Regions from separate parts of the Bacillus sp. ISL-75 genome, predicted to be linked through region 1. Evidence: a T-box and tRNA genes for the amino acid it is inferred to sense, from the RefSeq annotation. Region 1 holds a T-box; the other holds one or more tRNA genes.
What was found. The T-box of region 1 lies ahead of J7E63_RS19395 (glycine--tRNA ligase). A T-box ahead of a tRNA ligase gene usually reads a tRNA of that ligase, here a tRNA-Gly.

Region 1 (16,120 bases):
AAATTAACATCGAATGTATCAAAGGGGCTTTCTGACCAGGTTTTTACGGCCTTAGTCCAAGCTAGTAATGATGAATTATCGATCGCGAAGGATTTAACTGTTACTGCGATTAACAATGTTATGGCCCAACGGATTTCTGCTGATGAAGTAGAGAATGCCAAGAAAAGAGTGGAGGAAGAATTAAAATATACAACATTAAATGATAATTTAAGAAATGGTGTCATTGAACTGGGCAGGTATGCTGTAATTCAAAATGAATTTTATGATCCCAATGCAACAGAAGAGCTGCGACAGCAAGCGGTAGAAAGTGTGGAGCCTGCCAAAATTCTTCAGGGTCAAATTATTGTTGAAGAAGGAGAATTAATCAACCAGGATATTTATAGACAGTTAAAATTAGTCGGCCTTCTTGATAATGAGAGATCCTTTAAGCCTTTTATTGGATTAATGGTATTGATAACCATTATTCTGTCTTCAATCTATTTTTATTTTTACCAAATAAAATCAATTCCAGGAAAAAGACAGACAGACTTGTTGTTGTATGGGATTGTTTTCATACTTTCAATCTTTATTATGAAAATAATCAGCATGCTGCAAATTTTTAATTTTGCTGGAATTGGCTATCTTTTCCCTGCAGCTTTAGGGGGAATGTTAATTAAGATCTTGATTGATGAAAAGCTTGCCATTCTTATGTCGATTATTATGGCGGTATGCGGAAGTATTTTATTTAACGAGGGAATTACAGGGACACTAAATTTTTCAGAGGGGATTTACATCCTATTCAGTGCCTTAGCAGGAATTTTGTTTCTCAGTAACCAAAACCAGCGTTCAAAAATCTTGCAGGCTGGCTCGTTTGCGGCAATCGTAAATATTTTGTCTATTTTAGCGTTAATGTTTCTTCCAAATGGCCAATTTTCTGGTATGGAGTATGGATATTATATAACCACTGCTCTTGTTTCAGGTATAGGTTCTGCTGTGTTAACGATTGGATTATTGCCTTTTTTTGAGGCGAGTTTTGGTATTCTGTCGACGATGAGGCTGATTGAACTATCCAATCCAAACCATCCACTATTAAGAAAAATATTGATGGAAGCACCAGGTACATATCACCATAGTGTGATGGTTGCTAATTTAGCGGAATCTGCATGTGAAGCAATCGGTGCAAATGGACTATTAGCAAGAGTGGGCAGCTATTACCATGATATTGGAAAAACACGACGTCCGAATTTTTATATCGAGAATCAGATGCATCTAGAAAATCCTCATGATCGTCTGCCGCCAGATAAAAGTGCAAACATTATTATTGCCCATGTAACAGATGGCTCTAATATTTTAAAGAAGTACCATATGCCAAAAGAAATTATCGATATCGCTGAACAGCATCACGGGACAACCTTGCTAAAATTCTTTTATCATAAGGCAACCCAAGGTGAAACTGAAGTAAAGGAAGAGGATTATCGCTATCCTGGTCCAAAGGCAAAAACAAAAGAGTCTGCGGTGGTTGGTATTGCAGATAGTGTCGAGGCGGCAGTCCGCTCATTATCCCAGCCTACGCCAGAATTAATAGAATCACTGGTTAAAAAAATCGTTGCTGATCGTCTTCAAGATGGGCAATTAAATGAATGTGATATCACAATGAGAGAAATAGAAACCGTATCTGAAGCTTTATGTGAGACCTTAAAGGGGATTTTTCACTCCAGAATTGAATATCCAGAAATGATAAAGAAGGTGAAGCAAGCATGACATTACTAATTGATTGTATCGACGAAACGGAAAAACTGACAGAAGAACAAATGCTTGAAATCGAAAGGATCCTTACCTTTGCGGCTAGAAAACAAGATGTTGAAGAGCATAGCGAAGTTTCAGTAACATTTGTTTCAAATGATAGAATACAGGAGATCAACAGGGAATACCGCGATAAAGACAAGCCTACGGATGTTATTTCGTTTGCAATGGAAGAGCTTGGGGAAGGTGAGGTGGAGCTGGTAGGGGTTGATATGCCTCGTGTCTTGGGGGATATTATTATCTCTATACCAAAAGCAATCGAGCAAGCAGAAGAATATGGACATTCTTTTATACGTGAGCTTGGTTTTCTAGCTGTACATGGTTTCCTTCATCTCCTTGGTTATGATCATATGACCGATGAAGAGGAAAAAGAAATGTTCACATTGCAAAAGGAAATATTAGACGAGTATGGACTCAAACGATAAACGACCACAGCAGTCATGGTTGGGTACATTTTCAAATGCAATCGCCGGGATTGTAGTGGCCCTGAAGTCAGAGAAAAATATGCGGTTCCATTTCTTTTGCTCCATTCTTGTTGTACTCGTCTCTTATTATATTTCCATTACAAAGACTGAATGGATAATCATCCTGTTTGCTATTGCGGGAATGTTTGCATTGGAATTAGTCAATACCGCAATCGAACGAGTTGTCGATCTAGTTACACAAGAGTATCATCCATTAGCAAAACAAGCGAAGGATATGGCAGCAGGAGCGGTGTTAGTTTATGCCGTCCTATCGGTTGTAATTAGTCTATTAATATTTTTACCCTACATACAAAAGCTTTAAAAAATTAAGCTGAATAGAGTTTATTTACCATCATTTGAAATGGGATACTGGATTAGGTAAAATAACTTATCAGCAAAATTATTAAGACTTGCTGATTTGTGAGAAAATTCTAATTTTTATAAATTTTTTACTTCAACCTAATGATTTTCAATCAATTTTGAGGTAAAATAAAGAAACAGCAGATTCCTGCTGGAAGGGAAGAACACTAGTGAACATCGATCAACTAATTAAAAAAACAAAAAAGGCAAGTTCCTTCATACAGGAGGATCTATATGCTGAATAATGACAACGGAAGCAAAGGATATAAGTCAGGTTTTATTTCGATTATTGGCCGGCCAAATGTAGGTAAATCCACGTTTCTTAATCGCGTGATTGGCCAAAAAATTGCCATAATGAGTGATAAAGCACAAACAACTCGTAACAAAATCCAAGGTGTGTTAACAGTAAATGATGCCCAAATGATTTTTATAGATACACCAGGTATCCATAAACCCAAGCACAAATTAGGCGATTTTATGATGAAGGTTGCTGTAAATACGCTAAAAGAAGTTGATTTGATTTTATTTATGGTAAATGCTGAAGAAGGATTTGGACGTGGTGAAGAATTTATTCTTGAAAAATTCCAAACAGTTAATACGCCAATCTTTCTTGTAATTAATAAAATTGATCAAGTCCATCCTGATAAATTATTGCCGATTATTGAATCATATAAAGAAAAATACCCTTTTAAAGAAATTGTCCCAATATCTGCGCTTGAAGGAAACAATGTGGAGCCATTGTTAGGACAGATTAAGTCCTTCTTGCCGGAGGGACCACAATACTATCCAGCAGACCAGGTCACAGATCACCCAGAACGGTTTATTATTACCGAGTTAATAAGGGAAAAAGCACTCCACTTAACACGAGAGGAAATTCCCCACTCTTTAGCTGTGGTTCTTGACAAAATGGAGCGGAGAGAGGGTAAAGAAATTATTGATGTCATGGCAACCGTCATTGTCGAACGTGATTCACAAAAAGGAATTATTATTGGTAAGCAAGGCAGCATGTTAAAAGAAATAGGCAAGCGTGCACGAGTTGATATTGAAAATCTTCTAGGGTCAAAAGTATATTTAGAGCTATGGGTAAAAGTTCAAAAAGATTGGCGCAATAAGATGTCCCAGCTGCGAGATTATGGCTTCAATGAGGATGAATATTGATTAATAATGGCCGACCAAGGCGTTTCCGCTTTTCTAATAACCCTAACTAAAATATTACCGATTATTTCAAATTATGCATGGACAACATTAACAAATATTTCGTCTTATGATTTTTGCGCTGGCAGGCTATGATAATTGTAAGGTTTGGGACCGAATGAAAGCTAGTCTAAATATGAAAGGTGGGGTTTTCGATGATGGATTTTACGTGGAAAGTATTCCTCCAAACAGGTAATATTGACACATATCTTCTCATTAAAGAACTTGAGAAGGAAAACCAAGAAATACCCGGAAATCTGAATGATGAGCTAGCACAAATCGATTTTCCCGTTTCATAAGTTTGTCTTCGTGCTACTTTAGAAGGTGACAATAATGCTTCAGAAGTGTGAAGGCATCGTTATTAGAGCAACAGATTATGGTGAAACAAATAAAATAGTGACAATATATACAAGGGAATGGGGAAAGATTGGTGTGATGGCGCGTGGTGCAAAAAAGCCAAACAGCCGCCTTTCCTCCATTACACAACTTTTTACACATGGTTATTTTCTAATTACTAGAGGATCTGGTTTAGGAAGCATGCAGCAGGGTGAAACGGCTACATCCTTAAGATCGATTGGTGAAGACATTTTTTTAACTGCCTATGCTAGTTATATTGTCGAGTTAACCGATAAATGCACGGAAGAAAAAAAACCAAACCCTTTTCATTATGAATTGCTCTATCAAACATTGAATTATTTGAATGAGGGCTATGACCCGGATATTCTCATGAATATTTATGAGATGAAAATGTTAAATGTGTTGGGATTAAACCCAATCTTAAATCAATGTTCCGTTTGCGGCAGTACAGACGGACATTTTTCTTTTTCCATTCGTGAAGGTGGGCTTATCTGTCATCGTTGTCTAGATAAAGATCCGTACCATTTCAAATTAACACCGAGTACGATTAAATTATTAAGGCTATTTTATTATTTTGATCTTTCAAGGTTAGGAAATATTTCTGTTAAAGAAGAGACTAAGGCTGAACTTAAGAATGTTATTACTTCTTACTATGAAGAGTATTCGGGACTTCATCTCAAAACAAAGAAGTTTCTTAATTCCATGGATAAATTCAGAAATCTCTTATAAGCACCCTGTTGACAATGTTTGGAGTTTTCGTTATTATTTTCATAAATAAAATATTTGCATTGACGGAGAAGAGTACTTAGTCATCTCTATAAAAGCGAACCTAGGGTGGTGGAAGCTAGGGTATAGGGCACTAAGGAAGGCGTTCCTGAGCAATCTTTGTGTTTATTAACACGATTAAAGAGGCTGCTTTTTGCAGCAAATAGGGTGGAACCGCGGGTAACTCTCGTCCCTATGCTTAACAAGCATAGGAACGAGAGTTTTTTTGTTTGTATCAAATTTATTAAAAGGAGCAATTTCAATGAATGTAACAATGGAACAAATCGTCTCACATGCAAAACACAGAGGATTTATTTTTCCAGGTTCAGAGATTTACGGAGGACTTGCAAATACTTGGGATTACGGCCCGCTAGGCGTTGAATTTAAAAACAATATTAAACAGGCATGGTGGAAAAAGTTTGTTCAAGAGTCGCCTTATAATGTTGGCTTAGATGCAAGTATTCTGATGAATCCTCGTACTTGGGAAGCATCAGGGCATATTGGGAACTTTAATGACCCAATGATTGATTGTAAAAATTGTAAAGCACGACATCGCGCGGATAAATTAATTGAAAATGCACTAGATGAAAAAGGCATTGAAATGATTGTCGACGGCTTACCATTTGAAAAAATGGAAGAACTGGTTAAAGAACACAATATCGCATGCCCGGACTGTGGCAGTCATGATTTTACTGGTATCCGTCAGTTCAACTTAATGTTTAAAACCTTCCAAGGGGTAACAGAATCAAGTACGAATGAAATTTTCCTTCGTCCTGAAACGGCCCAAGGTATTTTTGTTAACTTTAAAAATGTTCAGCGTACGATGAGAAAGAAAATGCCGTTTGGAATTGCTCAAATAGGAAAGAGTTTCCGAAATGAAATTACTCCGGGGAATTTTACATTCAGGACAAGAGAGTTTGAACAAATGGAACTTGAATTTTTCTGTAAGCCTGTTGAAGAACTTAAATGGTTTGATTATTGGAAACAATTTGCTGAAGACTGGTTAATGTCCTTAGGTCTTACCAAAGAAAATCTAAGGCTACGAGATCACTCTGAAGATGAACTATCCCATTATAGTAATGCGACTACTGATTTTGAATTTAAGTTCCCGTTTGGCTGGGGGGAACTTTGGGGTGTCGCTTCAAGAACAGATTATGACTTGAAGCAGCATATGGAGTATTCCGGTGAAGATTTCCATTATCTTGACCCTGAAACAAATGAAAAGTATGTCCCATTCTGTATTGAACCTTCCTTAGGAGCGGATCGGGTTACGTTAGCATTCTTGATTGATGCCTATGATGAAGAACAGCTTGAAGATGGTACATCTAGAACGGTCATGCATTTCCACCCTGCTCTAGCCCCATTTAAGGCGGCAGTCCTTCCATTATCGAAGAAGTTGTCTGAAGAAGCACGAGAAGTTTTTGCTGCTTTAGCGAAGCACTTTTCAGTGGATTATGACGAATCAGGTTCCATTGGGAAACGCTATCGCCGTCATGATGAAATTGGTACACCTTTTTGTATCACTTATGATTTTGACTCTAAAGAAGACAATATGGTTACTGTTCGAGACCGTGATACAATGGAACAAAAACGGATCCCAGTAAGTGAACTTGTTAGCTTTTTGCAAGAAAAGATGACGTTTTAATGGAAAACTCGCCAATTGGCGAGTTTTCTTAATACATTCCATAGTATATAATATTCCTAATAAAGTATGACTTTTAGAAGGTTGTGGGTAACCCTTCATGATGTCATACAAAGGTGGTGTGTACAATCGAACTGACCAAACGGCAAGAACATATTTTACAAATTGTAAAAGAAAATGGGCCGATTACCGGAGAGCATATTGCCGATCAATTAAGTTTGACTAGAGCAACATTAAGGCCAGATCTGGCAATTTTAACAATGGCTGGCTTTTTAGATGCAAGACCGCGTGTGGGTTATTTTTATACGGGTAAATCTGGGACACAGCTGCTAACTGAAAATTTACAAAAAATATATGTGAAAGATTATCAATCCATCCCTATTGTGGTGAATGAAAATATTTCTGTATATGATGCGATCTGTACCATGTTCCTTGAAGACGTGGGAACATTATTTGTAGTGGATCAAAATACCATCCTTGTCGGGGTATTGTCCAGAAAAGATTTGCTCAGAGCAAGTATAGGTAAACAAGAGCTTTCCACCATTCCTGTCAATATTATTATGACTAGAATGCCGAATATAACTATGTGTGAACGGGACGATTTATTAATCGATATCGCCAAAAAATTAATTGAAAAACAAATTGATGCCCTGCCAGTGGTTCGAAAATCAGAAAATGGATATGAGGTTATCGGCAGATTAACGAAAACAAACATTACAAAAGCGTTTGTTGGACTGGGTGATGAGTAAGTCACAAGTTAACTTGTAGAGGGGTTGTGTAGGGAGAATGAGTGTACCAATTATTTATGTTGTATCTGATTCAGTGGGGGAAACGGCTGAATTAGTTACCAAAGCAGCAATAAGCCAGTTTAATGGCTCAGGAATGAATTTAAAAAGATTTCCCTATGTAGAGGACCAGGAACATATTGATGAAGTTCTTTCACTTGTTTTACTGGATAAAGCTATGATTGCATTTACGCTTGTCAAACCTGAAATGCGTACATATATCAAGGAGAGAGCGGAACAGAAAGGGATTCTGGCAGTCGATTTAATTGGTCCAATAATGGACAAGATTCAAGCTTTTAGTGGGAAGACACCCTTATGTGAACCAGGACTTGTTCGAAAACTTGATGAGGATTATTTTAAAAAAGTAGAAGCGATTGAATTTGCCGTAAAATATGATGATGGCCGTGACCCAAGAGGAATCCTAAAAGCAGATATTGTTCTAATTGGCGTTTCAAGAACTTCAAAGACACCACTTTCCCAGTACTTAGCCCATAAACGTTTAAAGGTTGCTAATGTCCCGCTGGTACCTGAAGTGGATCCGCCAGAAGAACTATATAGGGTTCCGATCGAGAAATGCTTCGGTTTAAAAATAAGTCCTGAAAAGTTAAATAATATCAGACGAGAACGATTAATTTCCTTAGGATTAAATGATAAGGCAAGTTATGCCAATATTGAACGGATTAAAGCGGAGTTAATCTTTTTTGAAAAAGTAGTGGAGAAAATAAATTGTCCCGTTATTGATGTAACCAATAAAGCGGTTGAAGAAACAGCAAATGTTATCCTAAATTATAATCATAAAGGGAGACCTTAACACATAATCATTTGATTATGTGTTTTCTTCTGATGGAAAGTGGAATAATAATGATAAAAAGTTATGGTAAAATGATAATAAATGTACTATAATAAAAAATTGTGATAAAAATATATCTTTTTAGGTTTAGACTTGCTTGTGAACGAATAAACTATTTATTGTTAGATGTCAAGGGGACCCCCTAAAAAGAATTCGACATAAATCCTTTTACAAAAGTTATTTGTTAAAGAAGGAATATGCGGAGAGATGTAGAATTAATACTAATGTAGAAGGCAATCCGACTATTTATGTCGATGCAGATTCATGCCCACTGGGCAGAGATTGTCGAAATAGGATCCAAGTTTAGCGTCCGTGATCTTTTTGTTGCTTCCTCCGTCTCCATATGAATGAAGAAAAATCTACATAGGAAGAGGAAATATGTTGACGCTGGGAAGGGAGAGGCCCTAAATCTTTCCAAACTGAAGATGGTTCAAAATTTATGACAAAATTAACAAAAATTTTGTCGAAATTTGCAGGAATTTAAGGATTGCCTGCCGAATACCTGATAGTACAAATGGAGTTGTTTTCATGGCAGAGCGTATTGCCGAAGAAAAGATTAATCAAATTCGTCAGGCTGTTGATATTGTCGAAGTAATCAGCGATTATGTTCAACTGAAAAAACAGGGGCGAAATTACTTCGGATTATGTCCATTCCATGGAGAAAGTACCCCATCATTTTCAGTATCAATTGATAAACAAATTTTCCATTGTTTTGGCTGTGGCGCTGGCGGTAATGTTTTTTCTTTTTTAATGGAACTTGAAGGGATTTCATTTCAGGAAGCTGCCATTAAACTAGCTTCGAAGGTAAATATCGACCTTGAAATTAATTTATCTGGGGGACAAGGCGAGAAAAAGGTTTCTCAAGAGCACCAAGCTTTTTTAGGGGCTCATGAGCTGTTACAGAAATTTTACCATCACTTGCTTGTAAATACAAAAGAAGGCGGGCAGGCTTTAGAGTATCTGCTGAGCAGGGGATTTACTCGCGAATCGATTGATAAGTTTCAAATTGGGTATTCCCTAAATTCATGGGATTTTGTTTATAAATTTCTATCTAAAAGAGATTTCCTACCTGAATGGATGGAGAAAGCCGGATTAATTATCAAACGTGAAAGGGATGGGACTTATTTCGATCGATTTAGAGATCGAATAATGTTTCCGATTTTTGACCGAAATGGTAATACGATTGCTTTTTCAGGCAGATCACTCGGGGCCGAAGAGCCCAAATATCTAAATAGTCCTGAAACGCCAATCTTTAATAAAAGTAAAATTTTATATAATTATCATAATGCGAAGCCAAGTTTAAAAAAATTGCAATATGCTGTTTTATTTGAGGGATTTGCCGATGTAATTTCCGCAGATCGCTCGGGTGTGGAAAATGGCATTGCCACAATGGGGACATCCTTGACAGATGAACATATAGCCCTTTTAAGGCAAAGTGTCCAATCCGTAACCATCTGTTACGATTCAGATAAGGCAGGAATTGAAGCTGCTTTTCGAGCGGGGAACCATCTTAACAATGCTGGCTTTCAAATAAAGGTAGCGATGATGCCAGACGGTATGGACCCCGATGAATACATTAAAAAGAACGGTCCTGAGAAATTCCGAAATGAGGTTATCGCGGCCGGCTTAACATGGATGGCGTTTAAATTTCTTTACTTTCGCAGAGGTAAAAATCTTCAGCTAGAAGGAGATAGGCTTGCATATATCGAAGTGATAATTAATGAAATCAGCAATTTGAATAAAGCAGTTGAAAGAGATCATTATTTGCGGCAACTTGCAGCAGAATTTTCACTCTCATTAGATGCATTGAAACAGCAGCAAAAGCAAATTTTCTTCGCTGATAAAAGAAAAACAACCGGAAAAAACCAACCTGTTGATAAACCTATTTTAATTCCTAAGAAAGTAAGTGAACTCAAGCCAGCGCATTACACAGCAGAAAGGCGATTAATCGCTCACATGCTAAAAGATCGAGATGTTGCTTATAAAGTTCAGGATTTATTACAAGGAAACACGTTTAATATTGATGAACATCAGGCAATAATAACCTATCTGTTAGGATTTTATGAGGATCATTTCCAACCTGATTCAAGTGCATTTTTATCCTATATTCAAGATGATAATCTTAGAAGAATGGTTGCTAATATTGAAATGATGTCCATAAATGACGAATTAAGCAATCAAGAATTAACTGATTATATCAAACAGGTGTTGAATTATCAAAAATTGTTAAAGATAAAAGAAAAAGAAGTGGAACAAAAAGAAGCAGAGCGACAAAGTGATCTTGGTAAAGCTGCTGCAATTGCAATGGAAATTATTCAATTGCGTAAATCTCTATAGATTCCATTTTACTGTCTTTGATTCTGGAAGGAGGGGGACATATGGCTGCTGAAAAATCAGCCCGTTCAAAAGAAGTTGAGAATGAATTCACTTTTGAACAAGTGAAAGATCAGTTAACGGTACTGGGTAAAAAAACCGGCGTCCTTGCCTATGATGATATTGCTGAGAAATTGGCTAATTTTGAACTAGATTCACACCAAATGGACGAATTTTACGAGTTCCTCGGTGATCAAGGTATTGAATTAGTTGGTGAAAGTGACGAGGAAGATCCTAATCCTAAGCAATTAGCTAAGGGTGATGATGATGAATTTGATTTAAATGATCTTAGCGTCCCTCCAGGGGTTAAGATTAATGATCCAGTTCGTATGTACTTAAAAGAAATCGGCCGTGTTGATTTGCTTTCTGCTGAAGAGGAAATTAAGCTGGCTAACCGAATTGAAGCAGGCGACGAAGAAGCAAAACGACGTCTAGCTGAAGCAAACCTCCGTCTTGTAGTAAGTATTGCAAAACGCTACGTCGGTCGTGGAATGCTCTTTCTTGATCTTATTCAAGAAGGTAATATGGGTCTAATCAAAGCTGTTGAGAAGTTTGATTATCGAAAAGGCTTTAAATTTAGTACCTATGCAACTTGGTGGATTCGTCAAGCTATTACACGCGCGATTGCAGACCAAGCAAGGACCATTCGGATACCTGTGCATATGGTTGAAACCATTAATAAATTAATTCGTGTTCAGCGTCAATTACTTCAGGATCTTGGCCGTGAACCAACACCAGAAGAAATTGGTGAAGATATGGATCTAACACCTGATAAGGTTAGGGAAATTTTGAAAATTGCCCAAGAGCCTGTATCACTGGAAACACCTATTGGTGAAGAAGATGATTCCCACCTTGGTGATTTTATTGAAGACCAGGATGCAACCTCACCTTCAGAGCATGCTGCCTATGAATTATTAAAAGAGCAACTTGAAGATGTCTTAGATACTTTAACAGACAGGGAAGAAAATGTCCTTCGCCTGCGTTTTGGACTGGATGATGGACGTACTCGTACTCTCGAAGAGGTAGGAAAGGTCTTCGGTGTAACCCGTGAGCGTATCCGTCAAATTGAGGCAAAGGCATTACGGAAATTACGCCATCCTAGTCGCAGCAAACGTTTAAAAGATTTCTTAGAATAAAATATTTCTAATGAATAGTCTACTTCATAACTGAAGTAGGCTTTTTTCTTATGCATCAATTACTGAATACACTAGTTGAAACACTTAAGTAAATGTAAGCACTTTCTCTATTTGAATCCATTTTACTGAATTGTCTCTCATTTTGCAAATAGACTTAAGAAAATTCATGGCCCGCTTTTTATTCTTTATTTTAGGAGATGGGCTTGAATTTATCAAATACAACCGAACGTGTGTTAGAAGATGTCTGAGTACCTGTTGAGAACCTTTTAGGGAAGCTTGGAGAGCCCTTAAACAGTTTTTAATTATGGTTGATGGCTGGACATGTATAAGGATTGCTGCAATGGCCGTAGGGATTGTTCAGGGAGCCTATGATTAATAAAATAAAATAGCAAATTTATAAACAGGCTAAACTAGATATTTTCACTAATTTGGCTTGTTTTCTTTTTTTTATTAAGATTATAGTGATAAAATAAGTTTAGGGCTTTTCCTTCTGTTCATTTTCAAGTAAAATAGTAGTTGTTTGTAGACTTTATTCAATATTTAACAGACGTTCGTACATAAGGGAGGTTATATCATGAAGCGAAATCCGGTTATTCCTTTCGTTCTCATCATGGCATTTGGAATTGTGTTAATTCTAATTTTGTCTTTCAAAGGCCTTGGTGATATGAAAGAAGTTGCTAAGGAAAATGGTGAAGGCAATGAGAAAACAGAGGTTGCCGCATCAAAGCCAGAAGACATTTACAAGCAATCTTGTATTGGCTGTCATGGTGATCAGTATCAAGGGGTAGTAGGACCTACATTAAAAGGTGTGGGCAGCAAGTATTCTAAGGAAGAACTTATGACTTTTGTTACAAAAGGTAAGGGTACAGGCATGCCAGCAGGTCTTGTTAAACCAGAACAGGCTGCTGCAATGGCAGATTGGTTAGCAAACATTAAATAACTAGAAAAGGTCCTTTGCATCTGTAAAGGACTTTTTTTATACTATATAAATTACATATAAAAAGTGGTGGTATGATTGAATACAGATAAATTGTCAGCAAGATTGGCTGCGGTTTCTAACTATGTTCCAAAAGGAGCAAGGCTCGCAGATATTGGCTCAGACCATGCTTATTTACCTTGCTACTTAGCAAAAAATGAGGGATTACCATTTGCCATTGCTGGTGAGGTTGCTAAGGGCCCCTTCCAGTTGGCTGAGAGGAATGTATTAGCAGAAGGGTTAGCGGGGGTTATTTCCGTGCGATTAGGTGATGGTCTGGAAGTTGTTCAACCGGGTGAAGTGGATTGTATTACAATTGCTGGAATGGGAGGTGCTTTAATTGCAAACATTCTAGAAAATGGTAAAGGTAAGCTGACTTCCGTCAAGCGCTTGGTGTTACAACCAAATATTAGCGCGATTTCGATCAGGAAATGGTTTATTGAAAATAACTGGGAACTAATTGACGAAGAAATACTCGAGGAAGATGGAAAAATATACGAGATTTTAATAGGTGAAAAGGGCGATCCTAATAAGCCTTATAAAAAAAATCTTGATATGGGGCTTTTAGTGGGTCCATTCCTTCTACAAAAACAAGATAAAACCTTTAAGAAAAAATGGACAGCAGAAATAAACAATTGGCAGCGTATTTATGAAGCGCTTGAGGGTGCCAGCCAATCTTCTGAAACGAATGAAAAAAAACAAGAGATGATCGCCAAAATTAAGCTGGTAGAGGAGGCTTTAAAGAATGAAAATTCCTAACGGTCACGAAGTTATTCTACTATTTGAACAGTTTTCCCCGAAAGGGTTAGCGATGGAAGGGGATAAGATTGGCTTACAAATAGGACGCTTAAATAAAAAAGTTGAACGAATAATGATTGCCCTTGATGTACTGGAAAATGTAATTGATGAGGCAATTGAAAAAAATGTTCAGCTCATTATTGCCCACCATCCGATTATTTATCGACCCCTTAAGAATTTGCTAACTGACACGGTTCAAGGGAAAATGATCGAAAAAATATTAAAACATGATATTGCTGTTTACGCAGCCCATACGAACCTTGATGTCGCAAAAGGCGGGGTAAATGACCTGCTTGCAACTGCTTTAGAGTTGGAAGATGCAGAGGTACTCGTGCCGACTTTTGATACAAAGCTAAAGAAATTAGTTGTTTTTGTTCCAGTAAGCCATGCAGAAGTTATTAGAAAAGTCCTTGGAAATGCAGGCGCAGGATTTATTGGAAACTACAGCCATTGTTCATTTTCCGCAAATGGGACGGGAAGATTTGTACCTGGTGAAAATACCAATCCATTTGTTGGTGAGGCAGGCAGGTTAGAAGAAGTGGAGGAAGTAAGAATCGAGACCATTATTCCTGAACCACTTCTAAAGAAAACGATTACTGCTATGATCAAAGCGCATCCATATGAAGAGGTGGCCTATGATGTCTACCCGCTTGAGAACAAAGGAGAAGTACTCGGTCTTGGCCGAATCGGAAAAGTCCGTGAAATGACATTAGGAGAATTTGCAGAAAAAGTGAAAATAGCACTTGAAGTTTCAACTGTCCGTGTGGTAGGCGATTTAAGCACTAAAATTAAAAAGGCAGCTGTTTTAGGCGGGGATGGAAATAAATACTTCATGAATGCCAAGTTTCAAGGGGCAGATGTGTATGTTACTGGGGATATTTATTATCACACCGCCCATGATGCAGCAATGCAGGGCTTGAATATGATTGATCCAGGCCATAATGTGGAAAAGGTGATGAAAAAAGGCCTAACTGCAACATTACAAAAGATGTGTCAAGAAACGGGTTATACCGTGGAGATTTTTCCTTCTGAAGTAAATACAGATCCATTCCAATTTGTATAAAAGCAAAGAACCGGTCTCCATCAGACTCGGTTCTTTTTATTACTATTGTGCTTCAGTTTTTTTTACCTTTGGTAATATTCTGCTTAATTGGACCTTTTTTCGGCGTTCCCATGTAGCTTCATTATTTGGGTTAAATTGTTCAAGGAATGTGATTACTTCCTTTGTTATCGGTGTTGGAGTAGAGGCTCCGGATGTTACCGCGACATTTTTGGCATCCTTAATCCACTCTATTTCTAACTCAGTTATATCAGCAATGCGATACGCTTTTGTTCCAGCAATCTCCTCAGAGACCTGTGCAAGGCGATTGGAATTATTACTTTTTGGATCACCAACTACAATCGTCACATCAGCTTCTGTTGCTTGTTCTGCAACTGCTTCTTGGCGAATTTGCGTTGCATGGCAAATTTCATTATAGACTTCCACATTTGGATATTTTTCCTGAACTCTTTTCATCGTATCAGCCACATCCCATTGACTCATCGTTGTTTGATTTGTGACAAGTAACTTGTCACAGTCAATCGTTAATGCTTCTACATCACTTGGAGTTTCAACCAGATGGACCATGTCAGGGGCCACACCAACTGCACCCTCCGGTTCTGGATGGCCTTTTTTTCCAATATAAATTACTTGGTAGCCTTCTTTTGTTTTTTCTTCAATCAAATCATGGGTTCTCGTTACATCAGGACATGTCGCATCTATCGTTACTAGCCCTTTCTGTTTTGCGAGTTCTCTAACTTCTGGAGATATTCCATGAGCAGTAAAGATAACAGTACCTGTTTCCACTTTATCGAGAATATCTTTACGGTTTTTTCCGTCTAGGGTAATAATCCCTTCTTCTTCGAAAGCATCTGTAACATGTTTATTATGAACAATCATCCCTAAAATGTAGATTGGGCGTGGTAATGTTTTATCTAAAGCAGCGTTTCGTGCAATAACCATGGCATCCACGACACCATAGCAGTAACCGCGTGGTGAAATTTTGATAATTTGCATATAAAAAGTCCTCCTAAAAAAGACAGTGTTTAATAGTTTTACGTGTTTATTATATAAAACTAATAGAAATAATACAAAGATACATTTTTCCTAAGCAGTTTTAGGAAGAAAAAGAATGCTGTCTCCAGCATTCAGGTTGTCGAGAAACTTTCGACAGCCTCTTATTTTCTACAATAACTTTAACAATTCACCGCGTTAATCCGTTATAATATTATTAATATGTAAGCTTTGCAACATGTCTGTTGATTTGCGCTCCAGGCACTTCGCTTTCCGCGGGCGTGCCGGGGAGCCTCCTCGGCGCTGAAGCGCCTGCGGGGTCTCCCCTGCCCCGTACTCCCGCAGGAGTCTGCGTGCCTTCCGCGCAAATCAACAGAGCTATAAAATCAATGATGCACTGCTCTTAACACAACCAAACAATAAAAAATTAAGTGGTGAAATCTATGTTTAAACCAAGAGTATCTACCCAAAGTGAATATGAATTTGTTTCTATTGATGAATTGGTTCCTGACAATCACCTTCTTCGTTTAATCGATAAATATATTGATCTTTCATTCCTTCTTGAAAAGGTACGTCCTTATTATA
Region 2 (16,120 bases), on a different contig from region 1:
CCAATTATTGCATTGTTATTAAAGCATGCGATCCATTGGATTTTTATCCTCTTAGGCAGTCTAAGTATCATTGCTGCACTTGTCGCATTAATGGCCATTAAACCCAATGCACAAGGACAAAAGAGCTGAGGAATCCCTCAGCTCTTTCATTTTGTAATTATTTCACAGGTTTTTTTAGGAACCCGATTAATAGTGCTGATACAACTGATCCAACTAAAATAGCTAGTGCGTAAAGAAGGGCACCATTTTCAACCAATGGGACTACAAATATTCCACCGTGTGGTGCGCGGAGACCAATTCCGAATGCCATTGACAGTGCACCTGCGATGGCCGAACCAGCCATAACGGAAGGAATGACACGTAATGGGTCAGCTGCAGCAAATGGAATCGCCCCTTCGGTAATGAAGGATAAGCCCATTACATAACATGCTTTACCAGCATCTCTGTCTTGGTCATTAAATTTATTTTTGAAGAATGTCGTTGCAAGAGCAATTGCTAGCGGCGGTACCATACCTGCAGCCATAATCGCTGCCATTGGCTCATAAACACCACTCGCTAATAAACCTGTTCCAAATACATAGGCTGCCTTATTAACTGGCCCCCCCATATCAAACGACATCATAAGACCTAGCACAATACCTAATAAAACTGCATTGCCTGTCCCAAGACCTGTCAACCAATCAGCAATTGTTCCATTTAACCATGCAACTGGTTTATTCACTACATAAAGCATGATGAATCCTGTGATGGCAATTCCAAAAAGAGGGTATAATAAGATACTCTTAATACCTTCTAAAGATCTAGGCAGTCCGGCAAATACTTTTTTCAGAAGAAGGACAACATAACCTGCGAGAAAGCCAGCAACTAAACCGCCAAGGAAGCCTGCTCCGCCACTTGCAGCCATCATACCGCCAACCATACCTGGAGCAAAACCTGGACGATCTGCAATACTTAGAGCAATAAACCCTGCTAAAACAGGAACAATGAGTCCAAATGCGTTTCCGCCGCCAATCGTCATTAATGCTTCTGAGATTTGGTTATAGGATGGATCATCAGGCTTAAATGAGTTATAACCAAACATAAAGCAAATCGCAATAAGAATTCCACCGCCGACAACAAATGGAAGCATATTAGAAACACCATTCATTAGGTGCTTATAAAAGCCTGTACGTGACCCTTTTTGATCAGATCCCTTTTCACTTTGTCCGCCATTTCCTCGAAAAATAGGTGCATCCTGCTTTAGCGCTTTGTCAATTAATTGTTCTGGGCGACGAATTCCTTCTGCTACTGCTGCTTGAATGACATGCTTGCCGTTGAATCGTTCCATTTCCACATTGATATCTGCAGCAATAATGACTGCTGTTGCATTTTCAATTTCTTCCTTGGTCAGAATATTTTTTGCGCCGCCAGAACCATTGGTTTCAACCTTTATATCCACACCCATTTCAGATGCTTTTGCTTTTAAGGAGTCGGCGGCCATATAGGTATGTGCAATACCAGTTGGACATCCTGTAACAGCAACAATTGAATTCCTTTTACTTATTGTTACTGTTTCTTGTTTTTCTTCTTTATCATTTCGGTTAATGGTGTCTATGATTTCTTCAGGAGTGGTTGCCTTTAGAAGATCGTATCGGACTTCCGCTTTCATTAACAAACCAGAGAGTCGAGCTAATGCTTCTAAATGTGTATTATTCGCACCATCTGGAGCAGCAATCATAAAAAATAGATGTGCCGGTTTACCGTCCAATGATTCATAATTAACACCTGCAGCTGATTTACCAAAGACAATAGCGGCTTCTTTCACTACTTTTGTTTTAGCATGCGGAATTGCGATTCCATCCCCAATTCCAGTTGTACTTTGCTCTTCACGCTTTAGGATCGCTGCTTTAAATTCAGTACGATCCGATATTTTCCCCGCATTAAAAAGAACATCAACCAGCTGATTAATCGTGGCTTCTTTTTGATTGCCTTCAATATTTAAAAGAATCGTATTTTTTGATAACAATTCAGTAATTTTCATGGTTTTCTCTCCCTTAACGGATCTCTTTTATATGAACTTGTGGAAGGAGTTCTTCTACTTTTTCCCTAGTACATAAACCTAGTGAAAAGGCTGTCGCACTACCTGATGCCACACTGTAACGAAATGCTTCTTCGATATTTCTGGTCCGGGCGTAGGCAGCAAGGAAACCAGCGACCATGGAGTCCCCTGCCCCAACTGAATTTTTCACTTCCCCTTTTGGAACTTCCGCAAAAAGTGTCATTCCGCTATTTATCAGTACCGCTCCTGCGCCAGCAAGTGAAATAATTACATTTTTCGCTCCCATATCCACGAGTCTTTTGCCATATGGGATGACTTCAACTGGGCTAGCAATGGTGGTGTCAAATAATTCCCCCAGTTCATGATGATTCGGTTTGATTAAAAATGGGCTATAAGGAAGAACCTTTTTTAATAAATCACCTTCAGCATCAACAACAAATTCTGCTCCACTTTCACTGCAAATTTTCACTAGTTCCTCATAGGTTGTTTTAGGTAAGCTAGCGGGGATACTTCCAGCTAGTACTAATAGATCATCTGCTCCTAAGTGGTGTATTTTTTGTTTTAGACGCTTGAAGTTTTGTTCTGAAATATTTGGACCGATAGCATTAATTTCTGACTCTTGACTGGTCTTAATCTTTACATTAATTCGAGTATCTTCATCAACCTGAACAAAGTCAGTATCAATTTTTTCATTATGAAGATATTGCTCAATATAAGCTCCAGTAAAACCACCAACAAATCCAAGTGCCTTACTTTTGGTACCAAATTGGTTTAATACCGTTGAGACATTTATCCCTTTTCCACCAGGAAATTTCGCCTCATTTACTGTTCGATTTAATTCTCCTTGCTCAAAGCTCTCTAATTTGACTATATAGTCGACTGAAGGGTTTAAAGTCAAAGTGTATATCATGATGTCACTACCTTTATTGTTGTTCTATTTACATATTGCTTCTGCGTTTCGTCATCTACATCATTAGTGATAATAGTTGCTTCATGGATATCGGCAATTTTGGCAAACGAGATTTCAGAAAACTTTGTATTATCTGCTAAAACATAGGTCTCTCTTGAAAGAGAAATTGCTTTTTGCTTTACCATTGCTTCCTCCTGGTCTGGAGTTGTAAATCCAAATTGTGGATGGATGCCATTAACACCTATGAAACATTTATCAAAACGGTAGAGGTCTAAGCCTACGAAGGCTCCCCTTCCGATAAAAGCATTTGTATTCGGCTTCGCCAAACCGCCAATTAAATAAGTCGATATGCCTTTGTCTAATAATGGCTTTAAATGCATTAATCCATTCGTGACAACAACGATTTCCTTTAATGGCAGGAATTCAATCATTTCAATCACAGTGGACCCAGCATCAAGATAAATACAATCACCTTCCTCCACTAAATTCGCTGCAAATTGAGCAATCAATCGTTTTTCTTGAAGGTTTTTGGAGGATTTCTCAATCATACTTGGCTCTTGAAGTTTCCCCTGTAATCTTGAGGCACCTCCATGGATCCTCTTAAGAAATTTTTGGTCTTCTAGCAAAGAGAGGTCTCTGCGAATTGTTGACTCCGAAGACTCGGTTAACTCCATAATTTCATTAATTTTAATAACATTCTTATCTTTTAACAATTGTAGTATGATTCGATGACGTTCTGGTGTTAACAAGTCATCACCACCTATTTTTTTATTCTTCTTAAGTACATAATACTGAAAACGATTGCAAAAATCAATCATTTTCTTTCAAAAACATTCATAAATTGAATGTTTTTGAACGTTATTTGAATTTTTCTACAATACATAATATATCAACTTAAAAAACAAAACTTTTCTGCTCCATGTCGAATGATTATGGTATAATATTTATGTATCATTTTGAAATATTGCGGGTGTGGTTTAATGGTAGAATTTCAGCTTCCCAAGCTGACGGCGGGGGTTCGATTCCCCTCACCCGCTCCATAGGACAAAATGGAGAAGTACCCAAGTGGTTATAAGGGGGCGCACTCGAAATGCGTTAGGACGGGTAACCGTTGCGTGAGTTCGAATCTCATCTTCTCCTCCATACATATTCTTTCAAAAAACACGACGTTTTATCGTGTTTATATTAATATAAAAACCGCCAGAAATAATTTCTGGCGGTTTTTGCATGTTCCTTATTAATAAGGACTTAACCATTCAGGGTCCCTATTAATACATAGAGGACATTTTTCCCTTGCAAACTGAAAGGTAGAAAAGGACTGCCCACAATCTATGCATTTTTTTGTATGAAGAGGTTCGCCTGTATCCCTTATTTTCTTTATTTCTGGTATTATTTGAATTGCATTTTCTAAACAAATATTGGAACAATCTGTACAGTATATAATAATCCCATTTATGGAATTATTCACATTTATTTCAAATTGATTTGAAATTATTAGGTAAAATTAACACTATTCGAGAAAAATATTAATAACAGTGCTACTTCTAGTTTTTCTTGTTGATTTAAATATGTGTATAATAATTAGGATGAATAATTTGAAGAGGATGATACACTTGAACATTACTGGACACTCAGTTGAAAAATTGGTAGATCCATTCGGTTTATTATCAGGTGACCGATATGAGTTTTTCTTAGATATTGATGTAGATGAAGAGGATGAGCTTTATTCGGATAAAGGAATTGGCCTAAGGGCCATTTTCGTCAGCGATGAAAATGGTGACAAAATAACCAACTTTTATCTTTATGAACAAGGTAGCGAAAAGGTGCTTGACTTTGATCTGGAAGAGGATGAAGAAGAACTGGTCCTTGCCTATTGTAAAGATAACGCAAAAGAATAATAAAAAGGCAGGGAGAAATGAAACCTCCCTGCTGATAATTTGATCACATAAAATTCTTACTATGATTGTGAATTACTTGCAATTCTTTAGTACTTTCAGTCATTTCACTTTTGCAGATCGGACATAGTGGCACATCAGTGCTTTTAAAATTGTCGCGAATCCAGCATTTACAAGTCTCTGAACTACATACCCAAATTTTAGTTTCTTCTAATTTGATTTCCTCATCATTTTTTCTACCAAACGCCAAAACGATCACCCCTTGTATTAGTGCATGACTGTTTTTAAATACTTAGTTTGCTAGCTAAATAATATGGAAAATATCAAATACATCATTTAGCAGTATCCTGTTGACTTTTAAACTATTCTAATTGTGTATAAATCATATATATAAAAGGTGATGCTTAATCATGGTGCATCACCTTTTTTAAAAGAATTAAACTGTTTGAACGTTAGAAGCTTGTGGTCCGCGAGCGCCTTCAACGATTTCAAAAGAAACTGATTGGCCCTCTTCTAAAGTTTTGAAGCCTTCTGATTGGATAGCTGAGAAGTGTACGAATACGTCTTGACCGCCTTCAGCTTCAATAAATCCAAATCCTTTTTCTGCATTAAACCATTTAACTTTACCGTTGTTCATGGAAAAACCCCCAAAATATAGTTCACTTTTAATTTATCCTACATTTAAAAAAATAAAAAAGACGCACTAACACGTTTGGGCAATAGACATCACCCACATTTTCGTGCAGTTACGACTACTTAAACCAATAAATATTTAACTAACTTAAAAGCGTACCTTTATTTTAACTCATTTCGGCTATTCAGTCAACAAAATTTCAAAAACTAGGAAATTCAGAGAATATATATCAGTTAAAAATATAATAGTTTCCTATCACTCACCAGCAATCAGATTTTTTACGTTGGGGTGAATTGCATTCCAAGAGCAATGAACCCCAAATTGAGTTCATAGCTCTTTATTGAAATTACCTTGTAAAAATATTTCCATGAAATTGACGACAAATTTCTGTAAATCCGCTTCCATGCCAATGTAATCAAGAGTATTAACCGGTTCTTTATCAGGTTTTGGTCGAAAATCAGCGATGCTTTTGCCTTTGGCATTACCAAATTCCTCTACTCTTACTCTTCTCGGGATATATTTTACGAAATCCGGTTCCGTTAATGCCATTAACGGGACCACATCATGTAGTGGTGCACCTTTAATTCCCGGCACATTCTTCTGATAGGCTTTATAGTAATAATCAAAGGCTGGTTTTAATAATGGTTTAAAGGGTGTCGGGCTGTTTTTGCTAAGGAAGTCAATAATATCAGGAGTTATGATTGCTTTATTTGTTATGTTTAAAGGAAAAAGATGAATATTATGAGCTTTTTCCATAACGGTATCTGCGGCAATTGGATCCACATAAAAATTCGCCTCAGCTTCAGCAGAAATATTTCCAGGGACCAAAAAAGCCCCTCCCATAATATAAAATGAGTTTACTCCCTTTAATGCGTCATTCCCATATAAGATAAACATCAATGCTAACTCAGTCAATCTTCCGACAGAAACAATCACAAGGTTTCCTTTATATTGAGTAACAATTTCAAGAATTTTGTTAATATCATAAACTTTTACATTCTGGATCGTATCTGGAGGCTTGATTGGTCCTAATCCCTCTTTGCCATGTATCTCAGGGTAAAACACTATTGATTCACCTGATATTGGTCCTGCTGCACCCGCTATGATTGGAATATCTGCTCTCCCACCTAAGGTTAACAGGTAAGCTGTATTCTTAACCGATTTTTCTTTCGGTGTATTTCCATAACCACTGACAATACCAACTAGGTTTATTTTCGGATTAAGTAAGGCATACATGATGGCAAACGAATCATCGATACCAGGATCAGCAATCATGAGCACATTATAAGCCATAGCCTCTCCTCCACTTTTCCAATTTTCTATATTTATTAAAATTATGCAAAGAAAATGGTTGAAAGAACATGAAAAACCGACCCGAGAGAATTCGAATCGGTCGTTAGCAAATTTCTTAGATTATGCTTCCTTTTTGACTCTTGTTGCTGCTTTCTTTCTAGGAGCTGCCGCTTTTTTGGGTTTTGTGCGATCAATGGATGCCTGTAATGCTGCCATTAAGTCAGTGACATTTGACGCTACTTCCTTCGTTGCCGCTGTTACAGTTTCTTGTCCACTTCTTTTAGACTCAATCAATTCCAACAATGCAGTCCGGTATTCATCAGTGTATTTTTCCGGCTCAAAATCTGTTGTTAATTGATCAATCAGTAAAATAGCAGTGTCTAATTCTCTTTTCGTCACTTTGTCTTCTGAAGGTACACTAGGTACATCACCGGCTTTACGAACTTCATCAGGATAATGAATTGTTTCCATGACTAAGACATTTTCATATACTCGTATAACGGCTAATTGCTCCTTTGATCGAATGATGATTTTGGCAAGTCCAACTTTTTGAGACTCCACCAATGCCTTTCGAAGCAAGGAATAGGCTTTTCCGCCCCCCTCACTGGGAGACATATAGTAGCTTCTATCATAATAGATCGGATCAATTTGTTCCATTTTTACAAAATCAATAATTTCGACCGCTTTCTCTTCGTTTTCTTTTCTTAACTTTTCGAGTTCTTCATTATCAAGGACAACAAATTTCCCTTTTGTATATTCATATGCCTTAACGATATCCTCTGGCTTCACTTCTTCCTCACAAACAGAACAAACCTTTTCATATTTAATCGGGGCATGACATTTGTTATGCAGGGTCCGGAGCTTTATATCTTTATCTTCTGTCGCCGTATGGAGCTTGATGGGAATGTTTACAAGTCCAAAGCTAATACTGCCCTTCCACATCGTATGCATCGTTAATTCTCCAATCTTTTTGTTATTATTGTACGTCACCAAAACAACCACATTCCTAAAAACAATTGGAAAAGGATGAATTCGACGATAATTAAACAAAATAAACTAAAAAAGAAGGGACTTTTTTACGATGAAACCGATGCTGCCAAGTCTTACATTTGATCTACCAGTTCATCCTGATTGGTTCTATGAAGTTAAATATGATGGATTTCGTGCTATTTTGGAATGGGATTCACAAGGAATTAAACTGACCAGCAGGAACGGAAAGTCACTTCTCTCCCAATTTCCAGAAATAAAGGAATTTTTGTTAAAACATGAAAAACAATTCAAACCCTACATACCTCTTCAATTAGATGGGGAGCTCGTTTCATTAGAAAACACGCATAAAGCTAATTTCTCAATGATTCAAATACGAGGCCGATTAAAATCGGAACGAAAAATTAACGAACAAGCTAGCAAGTCTCCATGCCGCTTGATGGTATTTGATGTGCTTGTGATGACCGGAAAAGCATTACATTCCCTTGTTTTCCATAAACGGAAGAAGGAACTCATCAAACTGTTTCAAAAAATCGGATTGGAATTGGAGGCTGACCCCTATGATGAACAATTACTTCAGCTTGTCCAGGCTCATGATGATTTTGATTTGTTATGGGAAAAGGTTGTTTTAAATGATGGGGAAGGAATTATTGCTAAACACAAGAATAGTCTGTGGGAAGAAGGAAAACGTTCCTTACAATGGTTGAAATATAAAAATTGGAAATATGTCAGCTGTTTTATTAATGCTTATGATAAAACAAATGGTTACTTTTACGTAAGTGTCTATAAGGAAAATAAGATCCATCCTATCGGCCAGGTACTTTTCGGCTTTAAACCGGAGGAAAAACAAGCTTTGCAACAGACAATTAAACAAAATATGCTCCGTGAAGATGCACAAATGATTATTGTTGAACCTGCCATTTGTATAGAAGTAAAATATTTAGAACTCTATGAAAATCAGCTGCGTGAGCCCCATTTTGATCGGTTTCGCTTTGATTTAGAACCATCCCTATGTACATACGATCGTTTTATTTTCGCACAAAAGAACCTTCCAGAAGACTTAGATATTACCCATCCTGATAAACCTCTTTGGGAAAAACTTTCCATACGGAAAGCCGATTATATCCTGTACTTACGAGAAATATCACCGTATATGCTGCCTTTATTAAAAGACCGCTTATTAACAGTCATCCGCTTTCCACACGGGATGTTCGGAGAAGCATTTTATCAAAAAAACTGTCCAGATTATGCTCCTGAATTTGTGCAGACACATTCAGCCGAGGGGATTGACTATATTCTTTGCAATAATCTTAAAACACTCGTTTGGCTTGGTAACCAATTAGCGATTGAGTTCCACGTGCCATTTCAAACCATTCATAGCAAGGGACCCAGTGAAATTGTCTTTGATTTAGACCCGCCTTCCATCGACCACTTTCAATTGGCAATAAAAGCAGCCCTTCTAATCAAAGAAGTCCTCGATCAATTAAATTTAATAGGTTTCATTAAAACCTCTGGGAACAAAGGGCTGCAAATCTACATCCCGCTACCCGAAAATGAATATTCTTACGATGATACCAGGTTATTTACAAGCTTTGTCGCTGAGTATTTAATTTCCAAGGATCCTGACTCCTTCACGATTGAGAGGATGAAAAAAAAGCGGGGGAACAGACTATACGTTGACTATGTGCAACATAGCGAAGGAAAAACGATTGTTGCGCCCTATTCAATGCGAGGAAACGAACATGCAGGTGTTGCAACCCCCCTTTATTGGGAGGAAGTAAATGAAAAGCTCGAGCTAGTATCGTTTAACATGGAAAATGCGATCAAGCGAATTCGCCAGCAAGGTGATCCCTTTTCAAATTACTTTCAAACAAAATCAATCCAGGCGTTTGCACCTGTCTTAGAGATCCTAAAAAAAGGCACCAAAAAAGGATAGGAGAGCCCTATCCTTTTATTATGTTTTCGAGATACCTTTGTGCCTCTGATTGTAACTTCTCATAAGAAGTCTGTTCCATCAATTCCGTTTTCGAAGTGACAGTTAACGCTCCTTGCCCGAGATCAACATTGACTGTCGCATTATAAAGATAGGTAGCATTTCCGATCAAGTCAATTGTGTATTTCCCCTCGCTTTCGTGGACTACACACTGGACTCTTCCACCATTATTATAAACATTAACAACTTTTTCGAACTCATTTAATTCTTGTAAACAAGTGACTAGCGTGGAGGCAGACATTGCCGTACCACAGGCATTCGTAAAACCAACACCACGTTCAAAGGTTCTAACATAAATTGAACCTGGTTGCAAGTGTTTAACAAAACTTACATTGACACCGTCAGGAAACAAATCATTGGGACCATTCACCTTTTCACTAAGTTGTTTTTGGAGGTCACCTTTGAGCTGTTCCGCTTCAACAATGGCGATTAAATGCGGATTCGGTACTGCAAGAGCTGTGAACCTTAAATCCCCTGAAAGTTTTTCAATTCTTTCATTGTAAAGAGTTGGTTTATTTAAATTTAATGGGAGGGCTTTTAATTCAAACAGCACCGGTGAAATTTCCACTTGGTAGGTGTGGATTTCTTGTAAAAGGTCGTTTTGTTTGCTTACCTTCAGTTTGGCTTTCATCGTTTCAATCACAGCGCTATTTCGCCCTAGATGTTCGCAAACATATCTAGCCACAAGACGCAGTCCATTTCCACACATTGAAGCTTCCGACCCGTCAGAGTTAAATACACGCATTCTTCCATCTTCGTTTTCGCTTTGCATAACGAAAAGAATCCCGTCAGCACCCAAATCGGATTGACGGTTACATAATAACTTGGCGAGGTCCGCTCGTTCACTTTCCGTAAAAGCATATCCATTCGATTTTTCGTCGATTATTAGAAAGTCATTTCCCGAACCATGGCCTTTAATTAAATTGATTTGCATCGTAAAACCCCCACAAAATTGATAAACATGTTTTATTTATCATATCACTCAATGTTCATGAGGGAAACTGTCGATACTTCTATCTTTCGATAAAATATTCGTTAACAATAAATGACATCCGGAGAAGCTTGTCCTCCTCTGATAAAGTCTCCCTTAGTGAGAGAACTGGTGTATTAGGTTCTGGGAACAGTGGACTCCATTCTACCGGCATCCATCCCCTGCGAAGCCGTCCGTCCGGAAGGTCATTTTTGTTTATTACTTGCTCATCCATAAAAGTAGATGACCCTTCTACAGCACCAATAAACCTGCCTTTCGAATCTAGTATTTCCTTCTTATTTGTTCTCCAAGCTAGTTTCCTTTTTTCAAAGCAGCCTAAATAATGCCTTTTATGGTCAAATACCTCAATCTTTTTGCCAGTAACCTTAAAATATCCGATGGCATCGTTATCCAAATTATAAAGAGCATAAATTTTCGAAATCCTAAGCTTCTTTAAGCCCTGGTTATGAAACCTTTTAATCATCCCTGCTAGATGCCCGTCAGGAAAATAGAGTAGAAGGCGTGGGGAGTTTGTGTTCAGAAATAAGACAAGTAAATGTCGTGTTTCAAATAAAGACTCCCTAATGCGCTTTGAATTTGCCATATTTCTGTCAATGGATATTGACTGCCTTATTCTAAAAAGATAGATTTGAAAACAAATTAAGCTATAAATCAGGAAAGGTATAGTTAATATCATTATTTCTTTGTTTTTAATAATAGAAAGATTGCCAGCAACTATCATAACAGCTGGAATCAGAGCAGCAATACTACCATTTAAGTTCAAATGAGCCGTATCCCGGTAATATTCATTTATTTTCATCTAGAAAACTCCTTATCAATTCCTCTAATCTTAGTTTATTTACTATTCGTCTAAAAAATGATAGGAGATTTCGATTAAAGAACAAAAAGAAGGGACTAGTTGGTCCCTTCTCTTAATCCTTAATTGGTTTCTTCTAAATTACTTTATTTAACATTTAACAAAAAAATCCTTTAAAACCGACAAATTTTTTGCCGGGTCCCTTTCTCAAGATTATTTAATTAGCCTAAAAATTAACGGAAATCGATATTCATTTCCTTCAAAGGCTTTGATTGCTGCAATAATGGTGAATACAAAGAGCATTACACCTAATATCGCTAGTGCTACAAAACCAATTAAGATGAGTGTTAATAACCCGCTAACAAAAAAGTAAACTGTATAGGAAATCAAAAAGTTAAAGTATTCCCTGCCGTGATAATCAATGAATGATGACTCATCCTTTTTTATTAACCAGATAACTAGCGGTGCGATAACTGGGAAAAATATACTTAACACATAAATACCAGCAGCAAACAACCTTTCATCCTGATTAATCATTTTCTATTCCCCCATTGGAATATAATTTTTATTCATTAATATTTACGCCAGTGGTTTTAAAAGGTTTCGTTATCTTTAAAAAAATTTATGGGATCAAACTTCTCCCTAGGCACGTAAATTGGTAAAATTGATAAAATAACTATTATCAACGTGCAGAAAGGTTTTATTATGACAAAAATACTTTTAAAAAACGCAACGGTATATCCAATTTCATCAGAACCAATCCATCACTGTGATGTCCTAATTGAAGCAGGGAAAATTAAAAAATTAGGCAAAAATTTAACAACAGACTTAAACGTAAAAATAATCGATTGTGAGGATTTATTTCTTTTACCGGGCTTTATTGATGTTCATACTCACTTAGGTCTTTATGATGAAGGAACTGGCTGGGCTGGGAATGATGCAAATGAAACTGTCGAAGCCCTCACGCCCCATATTCGGGCAATTGATGGTGTTTATCCATTGGACCCAGCGTTCTCTGATGCCGTCAAAAGTGGCATTACAACTGTCCATGTCATGCCGGGAAGCGCCAACGTCATTGGCGGAACAACTTCAGTCATTAAAACTACTGGTAAAAATATAAAAAAAATGATTATCCAAGAAGTTTCAGGCTTAAAAATAGCCTTAGGGGAAAATCCAAAAAGAATTCATAGCCATGGGAATAATGATTCCATTACTCGGATGGGGATTATGGGGATGCTAAGAGAAGCCTTCTACAAAGCCATCCATGCGGATAATCCCGAGGAGCCTAGAATTACTCCTATCGTGAAGGCCTTAAAAAGAGAAATTCCCGTAAGAATTCATGCTCATCGTGCGGACGATATTATTTCAGCGCTTCGTTTTGCAGAAGAGTTTAATCTGGATTTACGTATTGAGCACTGTACTGAAGGGCATTTAATAGCCAGTGAATTATCTGGAATGGGTTTAAAGGTTTCTGTAGGACCTACATTGACACGAAGATCCAAGGTAGAATTAAAAAATAAAACATGGAAAACCTATCAAGAACTGACGAATCATGGTGTTGAAGTATCAATTATTACCGACCATCCTTATACACCAATTCAATACTTAAATATTTGTGCGAGCCTTGCTGTTCGAGAAGGATTATCCGAGAAAAAAGCACTAGAAGGAATCACCATATTACCAGCCAAAAATTTAAAAATAGACAATACCGTCGGAAGTATCGAAGAGGGTAAGGACGCAGATTTAGTGCTTTGGAGCCATCACCCATTCCATTATTTAGCAAAGCCAAAGTGGACGATGATTGGCGGTGAAATGATCTATCAAGAAAGATAGATTATTGTTGAAAATTGGTAAAAAATATTATCGAAAAATACACAAAAAACCTATTTATTTTTTGGTTTTTTTCTTGTATTATACACTAAGTGAAATGTTTTAGACCTGAATACTTTGGGGGGTTTACGAACACAATTTGTTAACAAAAAAATGATATAGGGAAGGCAAATGGTGCGCCACCAGTTTTACTGGTTCTAGTGGGTTCGATTCCCACCCCGAAATTTTTTAGTAACTTTATAAAAAATTTCGAGGGTGGACCGCTTCTTTTGACATGGGATCGGAATGCCCTAATGGAGGGATTTTCATGCTTAAAAAACGTGATCTTCATGACAGCCACACATTGTACGAATTAATGACGCACCCTGATGTCTTCCCTTTTGTACGCCAAAAAGCTGATTCCTATGAAGAATTTTTATTTATGACAAAACAAACCATAGAATCCGAAGAACGCGGCGAATTAATTTCACGGACCATTCTCGATGAATGGGGAGCGCCTATCGGAACAATTAATCTATTTGATATTGAGGACAACGCAGGTTTTTTAGGAACATGGCTTGGCAAGCCCTACCATGGCAAGGGTTATAATAGCCCGGCTAAGGATGCCTTTTTTCAAGAACTTTTTTATGAAACGGGAATTGAGACAGTTTTTATGCGCATCCGCAAGGTTAATATTCGCTCAATAAAAGCTGCTGAAAAACTTCCTTATGTTATAAAAGCAAATGAAAGTAGAAAATCTATTTATGAGCAATTAAACGCAAATGGTGAAGTATATAATTTATATGAGATTCCAAAGGATCAATACACCTTTTACCTTATGCGAAACGGAGCTGTTCAATCAGACGATTCACAATTGCTGGAGGCATAAAAAAACAATCGGCCCTCGCCGATTGTTTTTATTTAGTTTTCAAGGAAAGAAATCTTCATATTATTCCGTTAAATTTTGCTCCATGCTTTCGTTTACATCATTAAGACCCATTTGGAGCAAAAATTCATCTAATTCCTCATTCGTCAATGTTTCAAAGCGGCCATCATGAAAAAATACTTGGGTTTGATTAGGGTTAATTCTGTTCATGTTAAAACTCATTTTCTTTGCTCCTTTCATAGATGATTATTTTCTATTGTCCACAAAAGAAGCTGTTTTCATTCCTGAAAATCAAATAGTTCAAAAAATTATACTAATTCTTAAGTACTTTACCTAATACGTCAAGTCCACCTGTGACAGGTATTATACTTCCAGTAATTAAATCGGATTTTTCATCCGTAAGGAAGGCAATTACTCTGGCAATATCTTCTCCTGTTCCTTGCCTTCCAATGGGGCTATCACCCATTGCTGCTATAGCATCCCCAATATTACTATCTTTCCATTCATTTATTATATCACCCGGACAAACCATATTAGCGGTTATCCCATGTTCTGCTTCTTCAATTGCAATTGTCCTTGTAAGTGACGCTACTCCTGTCTTCGCTGCAGCAAACGCAGAACGAAATATCCAACCTGGTGCGGTTTCGACTCGGTCATATCCGATTGTAATAATTCTTCCCCATTTTTGGTTTCGCATCGAAGGAATAATAAGTTTTGACAAATAAAATACAGCACTTAAGTTCCCTTGTAATATATAGTTCCATTCATCGAAGGAATAGTCTGTCAGCTTCTTTCTTTCATGTATGTATGGACCTGCATTATGAACTAAAACATCCACGGTTGAAAATACAGCAAGGGCTTCATCAACAATTCGGATACAATCCTCCATGTTCGAGACATCACCTTGAATCGCAATGTTATGCGTTCCATAATATTTAGTCAATTGGTTTGCTAAAGAAATAGCTTCTGCTTTACTATTACGATAGTTAATGACTAGCTGATATCCATTTTCCGCGAGATATAAAGCAGTTTTTTTGCCAATACCAGAAGCTCCCCCCGTAATCAAAGCCGTTTTCTTTTTCACAAATCATTACCTCTCAATGTTTAGAATTTCTCTCTTAACTATATGTTAAAAAGAAACAATTATTTATGCAAATTTTAGTTCCATCTCTATAGTGAAAACTTGTTCCTCTGTAAAGGATGTAAGTTTTAATAACGAATGGGCAAATATTGGCATAGGATAAGATAGCTACAAAAGGTGGAAAGGATGAGATCATTGTTCCCTTGGGATAAGTTTCCTTTTGATAACGATTTGAAGGATAAGATAACAAAAATGAAGCCTGAAGAAATCAATAACTATGTTCAGGATCTTATGGGGAAAATCATGCCCGCTAACATGAAAGGTGTGATGAACCCTCAAGAGATGTTTAAGGGTTTCCAATCGTCGGTATCCCCGCAGGAGCCAACGAGGAGTATATTGAATTCAACGGCCTTTGAGACCCATGATTTTGTGTATGTTAGAATTCCAATCAAAAAAGAGGAATGGGTTAAACAGCTCCGTATTTTTCATACATCTAATCAACTAATTGTGGAGCATATTCCACAACATGAAGATAAACACACGATCATCCTTCCTGCAATTGTAAAAAAGAAGGGGGCAACTGCTACCTTCAAGGATTATATGCTTGAAGTGAAAATCCCAAAAAATGTTGATATGCAGTTTTCTCAAATTGATGTTACTGAAATTTCATAAACGTCATTAGAGTAAAGGACAGCCAATTTTTCTGTCCTTTAGTTTACTGACCTTCATCTTCCATCTTCATACCATCCATGGAGTTTTTGGTGTTGGGATCCTCAGGTGCACTTGGGGTCCCAATGGTAAATTCTT

Region 2: it has a tRNA-Gly gene. The T-box ahead of J7E63_RS19395 (glycine--tRNA ligase) is inferred to sense a tRNA for this amino acid. The anticodon was not compared.

The regions. Positions count from the first base shown of each region.
Region 1 covers NZ_JAGGQX010000049.1:5,393-21,512, forward strand. Annotated here, with positions in the region: gene J7E63_RS19365 (HD family phosphohydrolase) at 1-1,740, shown strand, start outside; gene ybeY (rRNA maturation RNase YbeY) at 1,737-2,207, shown strand; gene J7E63_RS19375 (diacylglycerol kinase family protein) at 2,191-2,568, shown strand; gene era (GTPase Era) at 2,841-3,764, shown strand; gene J7E63_RS19385 (YqzL family protein) at 3,956-4,099, shown strand; gene recO (DNA repair protein RecO) at 4,134-4,886, shown strand; T-box leader at 4,937-5,120, shown strand; gene J7E63_RS19395 (glycine--tRNA ligase) at 5,185-6,567, shown strand; gene ccpN (transcriptional regulator CcpN) at 6,684-7,313, shown strand; gene J7E63_RS19405 (pyruvate, water dikinase regulatory protein) at 7,351-8,160, shown strand; gene dnaG (DNA primase) at 8,728-10,536, shown strand; gene rpoD (RNA polymerase sigma factor RpoD) at 10,578-11,708, shown strand; gene cccA (cytochrome c550) at 12,283-12,648, shown strand; gene J7E63_RS19425 (tRNA (adenine(22)-N(1))-methyltransferase) at 12,724-13,443, shown strand; gene J7E63_RS19430 (Nif3-like dinuclear metal center hexameric protein) at 13,430-14,545, shown strand; gene J7E63_RS19435 (4-hydroxy-3-methylbut-2-enyl diphosphate reductase) at 14,588-15,538, opposite strand; partial or broken gene J7E63_RS19440 (transposase) at 15,979-16,120, shown strand, end outside.
Region 2 covers NZ_JAGGQX010000018.1:65,981-82,100, reverse strand. Annotated here, with positions in the region: gene bcbE (bacillibactin exporter BcbE) at 1-129, shown strand, start outside; gene J7E63_RS08175 (PTS fructose transporter subunit IIABC) at 158-2,020, opposite strand; gene pfkB (1-phosphofructokinase) at 2,034-2,948, opposite strand; gene J7E63_RS08165 (DeoR/GlpR family DNA-binding transcription regulator) at 2,945-3,697, opposite strand; tRNA gene J7E63_RS08160 (tRNA-Gly) at 3,915-3,988, shown strand; tRNA gene J7E63_RS08155 (tRNA-Ser) at 4,000-4,091, shown strand; gene J7E63_RS08150 (DUF6509 family protein) at 4,553-4,846, shown strand; gene J7E63_RS08145 (cold-shock protein) at 4,890-5,093, opposite strand; gene cspD (cold-shock protein) at 5,280-5,480, opposite strand; gene J7E63_RS08135 (nucleoside hydrolase) at 5,805-6,770, opposite strand; gene ku (non-homologous end joining protein Ku) at 6,891-7,721, opposite strand; gene J7E63_RS08125 (DNA ligase D) at 7,852-9,693, shown strand; gene dapF (diaminopimelate epimerase) at 9,701-10,684, opposite strand; gene J7E63_RS08115 (hypothetical protein) at 10,764-11,540, opposite strand; gene J7E63_RS08110 (DUF4870 domain-containing protein) at 11,751-12,074, opposite strand; gene J7E63_RS08105 (amidohydrolase) at 12,243-13,370, shown strand; gene J7E63_RS08100 (GNAT family N-acetyltransferase) at 13,675-14,235, shown strand; gene J7E63_RS08095 (hypothetical protein) at 14,296-14,454, opposite strand; gene J7E63_RS08090 (SDR family oxidoreductase) at 14,546-15,316, opposite strand; gene J7E63_RS08085 (Hsp20/alpha crystallin family protein) at 15,500-15,985, shown strand; gene J7E63_RS08080 (FixH family protein) at 16,029-16,120, opposite strand, start outside.